DNA from 3 places in the Streptomyces sp. NPDC031379 genome. Region 3 is predicted to be linked to each of the others. Evidence: riboswitches for the same ligand, from Rfam matches in the RefSeq annotation. Region 3 holds a riboswitch; each other region holds the start of a gene.
What was found. A riboswitch is a leader RNA that binds a small molecule or an ion and turns the genes downstream of it on or off. The one in region 3 is predicted to bind S-adenosylmethionine.
Positions count from the first base shown of each region.

Region 1: it holds a riboswitch for S-adenosylmethionine, as region 3 does, so the genes downstream of both, ACZ5CW_RS29865 (amino acid ABC transporter permease) here and ACZ5CW_RS20845 (aminotransferase class V-fold PLP-dependent enzyme) in region 3, are expected to answer to the same signal.
Region 2: it holds a riboswitch for S-adenosylmethionine, as region 3 does, so the genes downstream of both, thrC (threonine synthase) here and ACZ5CW_RS20845 (aminotransferase class V-fold PLP-dependent enzyme) in region 3, are expected to answer to the same signal.

Region 1 covers NZ_JBVIIT010000023.1:73,643-75,897, forward strand. The annotation lists gene ACZ5CW_RS29860 (amino acid ABC transporter ATP-binding protein) at 1-299, opposite strand, end outside; gene ACZ5CW_RS29865 (amino acid ABC transporter permease) at 296-1,276, opposite strand; SAM riboswitch class IV at 1,646-1,756, opposite strand; gene ACZ5CW_RS29870 (glutathione S-transferase C-terminal domain-containing protein) at 1,834-2,255, opposite strand, start outside.
Region 2 covers NZ_JBVIIT010000001.1:136,774-139,028, reverse strand. The annotation lists gene thrC (threonine synthase) at 1-862, opposite strand, end outside; SAM riboswitch class I at 880-1,045, opposite strand; gene ACZ5CW_RS00710 (glucosyl-3-phosphoglycerate synthase) at 1,218-2,162, shown strand; gene ACZ5CW_RS00705 (alpha,alpha-trehalose-phosphate synthase (UDP-forming)) at 2,254-2,255, shown strand, end outside.
Region 3 covers NZ_JBVIIT010000013.1:234,878-237,132, reverse strand. The annotation lists gene trpD (anthranilate phosphoribosyltransferase) at 17-1,081, shown strand; SAM riboswitch class IV at 1,156-1,272, shown strand; gene ACZ5CW_RS20845 (aminotransferase class V-fold PLP-dependent enzyme) at 1,416-2,255, shown strand, end outside.

The DNA of each region.
Region 1 (2,255 bases), on a different contig from region 3:
CTGCGCTGGGCCAGGATGGTGCGCTCGCTGAGTTCCTTGAGGCGGTCCCCGTGGCGCCGCACGCCGATCAGTTCGCCGCCCACGCTGACGTGGCCGATCTCGGGCTTCTCCAGGTGGTTGACGACCCTGAGCAGCGTCGACTTGCCGGAGCCGGACGGTCCGAGGATCACGGTGACCTCGCCGGGGCGGATGGTCAGGTCGATGCCGTCGAGGACGCGGTGGGCGCCGTACCACTTGTGGACGTCGTGCACCTCGATCGCGGCGGGGGCGGCCTTCTCGCGGAGCTGGGCGCTGGTCATACGGCGGCCTCCCTGCGCAGCCGGGCCCGCAGGTCGGCCAGGCCGGCCCGGGCTCTGCGCAACGGTGTCGGCGGCAGGGTGCGGGTGGCGCCCCGGGCGTAGTGCCGCTCGACGTAGAACTGGACGACGGACACGGCGCTGGTCAGGATCAGGTACCAGACGGTGGCGACCAGCAGCAGCGGCACGACGTCACCGGGGTAGGTGTTGCCCATCGTCTGCACCGTGCCGAACAGGTCGAGCAGGGACACGTAGAACACCAGGGAGGTGCTCTTGACGAGGCCGATCAGCTGGTTGACGTAGTTCGGGGTGATGGACCTGAGGGCCTGCGGGAAGACGATCCTGCGGAACTGGTAGCCCTTGGGCAGGCCGAGCGCGGACGCCGCCTCGTGCTGCCCCTGGTCGACGGAGAGGAGACCGCCGCGGACCACCTCGGCCGCGTAGGCGGACTCGTTGAGGCTGAGGCCGACGACAGCGATGGCCATGTCGGTGGCGAGCTTGGACTCGTCGAAGCGGACGAAGGCGGGACCGAACGGCACACCCAGGCTCAGCGTCTGGTACAGGGCACTGAAGTTGTACAGGAAGATCAGCACCACGATCAGCGGTACGGAGCGGAACAGCCAGGTGTACGTCCAGCTGACCGCGCGCAGCACCGGGCTGCCCGAGAGCCGGCCGAGCGCCAGCACGATTCCGCCGGCCAGCCCCAGCACGGCGCTCAGGGCGGCCACTTCGAGGGTGACGACGAGGCCGTCGAGAACGGCCGGGCGCAGGAACCAGTAGCGGAAGCGGTCCCACTGGTAGAACGGGTTCGTGACCAGTCCGTGCAGGATCTGCGCGACGAGCACGAGGACGACGGCGGTGACGATCCACCGGCCGGGTCGGCGCAATGGCTGAACCCGTTGTGCGGTAAGGGGTTTTGACGGTACGTCGGGGGCGGGCGCCTCGGCTAGGGAGAGGGCGGCGCCTGGGGGTTCACTCATGGCGGGCTCCGGCGGAATCGGACACCCCGGGACGGCGGCGAGCGGGCGCGGGTCACGACGGCACTACGGCACGGGGCACTGCGGCACGAGGTGGCACACGGGAACGCGCGGAACCGGGAGCTGGGCGGACAACGGCACACCACACGGACGGTGTGCGTGACGGACGCGGGGGGCTGGGAAGCTTGCGTCAGCCCCGACAGCGGGCAGAGCCCGGTGCGGTACACAGTGCGCTGTTGACGCGGAGCAGATCGACGGCGCGGTTGGCGACGAGGAGCTGGGCGCGCGACGGTACGCAGCCCTGAGGGCGGCTCGCGGCCGTCCTGGGAGCTGCGTACATGGCGTCACCTGTCACTGTTCCGGCCCCGCGGGGCCTCGCGCTTACCGAAAACGTCGTCCGGTCCGGTCGTCACCTGGGGCACCCCACCGCGATGCGAGGGTTGCCGGTCAGCGAGCCAGGGCTTGGCGCTGACGCTCATGACCGTTCTGAGCCGTAAGTAAGGCAGTTGCCCGTTCGAATGTCAACGGCCGTCCGCGAAGTGGACGTACGGAGCCCGCTCTCACCTGCGGAAAGCGTCCGGTGCATCCCCCGCGTGGCCGACCCAGTCCAGGATCTGGACAGCTGCGCCGGCGGCCTCCAGACCCTGGCAACGGCCGTGGTGGCGGCGGGAGATGCCGTCCAGGTCGAGGTGGCGGCCGAAGGCGGGGTGGGCGGCCAGCCGGCGTGCGTAGGCCCACAGGGTGCGGTGGTCGGCGATCCGGTGTACGGCGGAGGCGTCGAGGTGACAGCGGTGGACGGTGTCGAGCTGCACCAGGGTCACCCACAGCTCGATGTCGGCGGCGGTGAGCCGGTCGCCGACGAGGTACTCCTCACCGGTCAGCCGCCGCTCCAGCCGGCCGAGGGTGTCGAGCAGGACGTCGAGGGCGGCGGCCTGCTCGGCGGGGTCGGCACCGGCACGTCCGGCGCGCTGGGCGGCCTCCT
Region 2 (2,255 bases), on a different contig from region 3:
CACCGAAGATCTTGTACGGCTTGTCCTCGACCAGACCGAGCTTGATCAGCTCCTGAAGGCCCTTGTCGATCTTCGTGAGCTGGGAACCGGAGGCGATCGGGACCACGATCTGGTCCGGGAGCCTCCAGCCGAGCTGCTCGCAGATCTCGTACGCCAGGGTCTTGGAGCCCTCCGCGTAGTACGGCCGCAGGTTGACGTTGACGAAGCCCCAGCCCTCACCGGCGGGGTCACCGATCAGCTCGGAGCAGAAGCGGTTCACGTCGTCGTAGTTGCCCTCGATGCCGACGAGCTCGCCGCCGTAGACCGCGGCCATGACGACCTTGCCCTGCTCCAGGTCGTGCGGGATGAACACGCAAGAGCGGAAGCCGGCCCGGGCGGCGGCGGCGCCCACGGCACCGGCGAGGTTGCCGGTGGAGGAGCAGGAGAGCGTGGTGAAGCCGAAGGCGCGGGCGGCCTCCAGGGCCTGGGCGACGACACGGTCCTTGAAGGAGTGCGTCGGGTTGCCGGAGTCGTCCTTCACGTACAGGCCCCCGGTGACGCCCAGTTCGCGGGCGAGGTTGTCGGCCTTGACGAGCTTGGTCCAGCCCGGGTTGAGGTTGGGCTTGTCGGCCACGTCGGCGGGGACGGGCAGCAGGGGCGCGTAACGCCAGATGTTCGCGGGGCCCGCCTCGATGCGCGCGCGCAGCTCTTCGGTGTCGTAGGCGGAGAAGTCGTAGGCGATCTCCAGCGGGCCGAAACACTCCTCGCACGCGAAGACCGGGCCGAGGGGCACGCGGTGACCGCACTCGCGACAGCTCAGGGCGGCGGCGGGACCGAGGTCGACGGCGGGATTGCTGGTGCTTGCAACTGTCTGCACAGCCATGGAGGCGAGGCCCTTTCTCCTCATCTTCCTCACGACGCATCTCGCCGTGAGACGGATTTGGCACCTTCCCTAGCCGGGAGCCTCGCGGAGACGATCAGAACGGAGCGCTCTGATCTACGAGAACCGGCTGGAGGGTTGCCGGGGCTTCATCGGGCCGTGTCCCTCTGCCCCTCTGGATGAGCTGTATGCGGTTGTGTACGCCGGTGACCCCCGACATGCGATGGTCATCGGCGTTGTTCAAGACTGTAACCGAAGGCCAGGACAGTTGAGATAGTCGTCCGAACCGCGAGATGGATCACAGAGGCGCCGCACGGCGTCACCGCGTGTGATCACGAACAGTGAGGAGCCGCAGACCGTGCTGGAAGAAGTCGAGCGCTGGCTGGCCACCCGCTCCTGGTCCGTGACCGATCGCCCTCTCCACCGGATACTGGCCGCCAAGCAGCGCACGGGGCAGACGATCAGCGTCGTGCTGCCCGCGCTCAACGAGGAGGAGACGGTCGGCGACATCGTCGCGGTCGTCCGTCACGACCTCGTGGAGCAGATCCCGCTCGTCGACGAGATCGTCGTCGTCGACTCGGGTTCCACCGACCGCACCTCGGCGGTCGCCGCCGCCGCGGGCGCCCGGGTCGTCCACCGCGACGACATCCTGCCGCGCATTCCCACCGTCCCCGGTAAGGGTGAAGTCCTGTGGCGATCGCTGCTCGTCACCGGCGGGGACATTCTCTGTTTCATCGACGCGGACCTGAGGGAGTTCTCCTCGGACTTCGTCTCCGGGATCGTCGGTCCGCTGCTCACCGACCCCGGGGTGGACCTGGTCAAGGGCATGTACGACCGCCCGCTGGGGGGCTCGGCGGGGCAGGGCGGCCGGGTCACCGAGCTGATGGCCCGCCCGCTGCTGAACATGCACTGGCCCCAGCTGGCCGGCTTCGTGCAGCCACTGGGCGGTGAGTACGCGGCCCGCCGCTCCCTGCTGGAACAGCTGCCGTTCCCGGTCGGCTACGGCGTGGAGCTGGGCATGCTGGTGGACGCCCTGCACCTGGTGGGCCTGGACGCGCTGGCCCAGGTGGACGTGGGGGTGCGCAAGCACCGGCACCAGGACGGGCAGGCGCTCGGCCGGATGGCGGCGGCGATCTACCGCACGGCCCAGCTGCGGCTGGCCCGCGGGCATCTGGTCCGGCCCGCCCTGACCCAGTTCGAGCGGGGCGAGGACGGTTTCGAGCCGCGCACCTACTCGGTGGACACCGAGGAGCGGCCGCCGATGGCGGAGATCGCGGAGTACGCGGCACGCCGGGTGGCGTGAGGCGTGTGAACGCGGAAGAACGGCCGTATACAGCCCCTTCCGGGGTGGACCGTACGTTTGAGCGTTTCCGGGCCGGGCTAGGTTGAGGCTTAT
Region 3 (2,255 bases):
GTACTAGGAGCGGCTGATGAGCGCTGTGACCCCCGCTGGAGGCGACACCGCGGCGGGCCGTTCCTGGCCCGTCCTGCTGAACGGCCTGCTGGACGGCCGTGATCTCTCCGCCGACGAGACCGCGTGGGCGATGGACCTGATCATGCGCGGTGAGGCCACCGACGCCCAGATCGCCGGCTTCATGGTGGCACTGCGGGCCAAGGGTGAGACGGTCGCGGAGATCTCCGGACTCGTCCGGACGATGTACGAGCACGCCAATGTGATCGAGGTGCCGGGCCCGGCGGTCGACATCGTCGGCACCGGCGGAGACGGTGCCAAGACGGTGAACATCTCCACGATGTCCTCGATCGTCGTCGCGGGCACCGGGGCGAAGGTCGTCAAGCACGGCAACCGTGCCGCGTCCTCCGCCTCCGGGTCCTCCGACGTCCTGGAGAAGCTCGGGATCAATCTGAACCTGACCCCCAAGCGGGTCGCCGAGGTCGCCGAAGAGGCCGGCATCACCATCTGCTTCGCGGTGAAGTTCCACCCGTCCCTGCGCCATGTGGCCGCGGCCCGCGGCCAGTTGGGCATCCGGACGACCTTCAACGTGCTCGGTCCGCTGACCAACCCGGCCAAGGTGCGCGCCCAGGCGGTCGGCGTGGCCGACCCGCGCATGGCGCCGATCGTGGCCGGTGTCCTCGCCGAGCGCGGCAACTCCGCGCTGGTCTTCCGCGGCGACGACGGCCTCGACGAACTGACCGTCACCGCCACCTCCCGGGTGTGGGTGGTCCGCGACGGCGAGGTCCGTGAGGAGACCTTCGACCCGCGGGACGTGGGCATCGACCTCGTCCCCGTGGACGCCCTGCGCGGCGCCGATGCTGCCTACAACGCGGAGGTCGCCCGCCGTCTGCTGGACGGCGAGCAGGGCGCGGTGCGGGACGCGGTCCTGCTGAACTCGGCGGCCGCGCTCGCCGCTCTGCGGCCGACGGACGCACCCCTCGCCGACCAGCTGAGCGCCGGTATGGCCGAGGCGCGGGAGTCGATCGACTCGGGCGCGGCCAAGCGGGCGCTGGAGAGATGGGTGGCGGCGAGCAACGCCTGACGACACCGTCGATCGTCCCGCGATCCGGACACGGGTTGCGGGACGACGATCATTTCGCGTACGTTCCCGTATCAGGTCATGAGTGACAGTCATGAGGCCCCGGCCGACTGTCCGGCAACCCTCCGTCCGTGGCGGGGTGCCCCGGGTGAAGACCAGGTCGTAGGCAGCGAGGTCTACGGCAAGCGCGGACCCCTCGAACCCAGGGGTCCTGGTCGTACGAGGGAGCCTTCCGTGAGCAAGCGAATGCGATAGGGCCGCAGAGCCCCGCCTCCGCACCCCCCTTTCACCTTTCTTCCGTACGCGCCTTTCGCGTACGTCCTCACGGGAGTTCCCCATGTCTGTCTCCACCGCTGCCGTCGACCAGACCGTTTGTGCCCCTCTGCCCGTTCTGGGCCGTGATGTCACCGTCCCGCTCGTGACGGGCGGCGAAGTCACCTACGCCGCTCTCGACTACGCGGCCAGCGCCCCCGCCCTGCAGCGGGTCTGGGACGACGTCGCCGCCTACGCCCCCTACTACGGCAGCGTCCACCGGGGTGCCGGCTACCTCTCCCAGCTCTCCACCGAGCTGTTCGAGAACGCCCGCAAGGCGGTCGCCGAGTTCCTCGGCTGCCGGGAGAGCGACCAGGTGATCTTCACCCGGTCGACCACCGACTCCCTCAACCTCCTCGCCCGCGCTCTCCCGGCCGGCTGCCAGGTCTTCGTCTTCGAGACCGAGCACCACGCCTCCCTGCTGCCCTGGCAGGACGCCGAGGTCACCTACCTCGATGCCCCGCGCACCCCGTGGCAGGCCGTCGAGACCCTGGAGCGGGCGCTGGCCGACCGCACTGCGTCCACCGAAGGGGGCCACGGCCCGGCCCTGGTCTGCGTCACCGGCGCCTCCAACGTCACCGGCGAGCTGTGGCCGGTGCGTGAGCTGGCCGCCGCGGCCCACGCGCACGGCGCCCGGATCGTCCTCGACGCCGCCCAGCTCGCCCCGCACCACCCGGTGGACATCCGCGACCTGGACGTCGACTGGGTCGCCTTCTCCGGGCACAAGCTGTACGCCCCCTTCGGCTCCGGTGTCCTGGCCGGCCGCGCCGACTGGCTGCGGGCGGCCGAGCCGTACCTCGCGGGCGGCGGCGCCAGCCGCAAGGTCACCCGGCGCACCGACGGGGGAGTGGACGTGGAGTGGCAC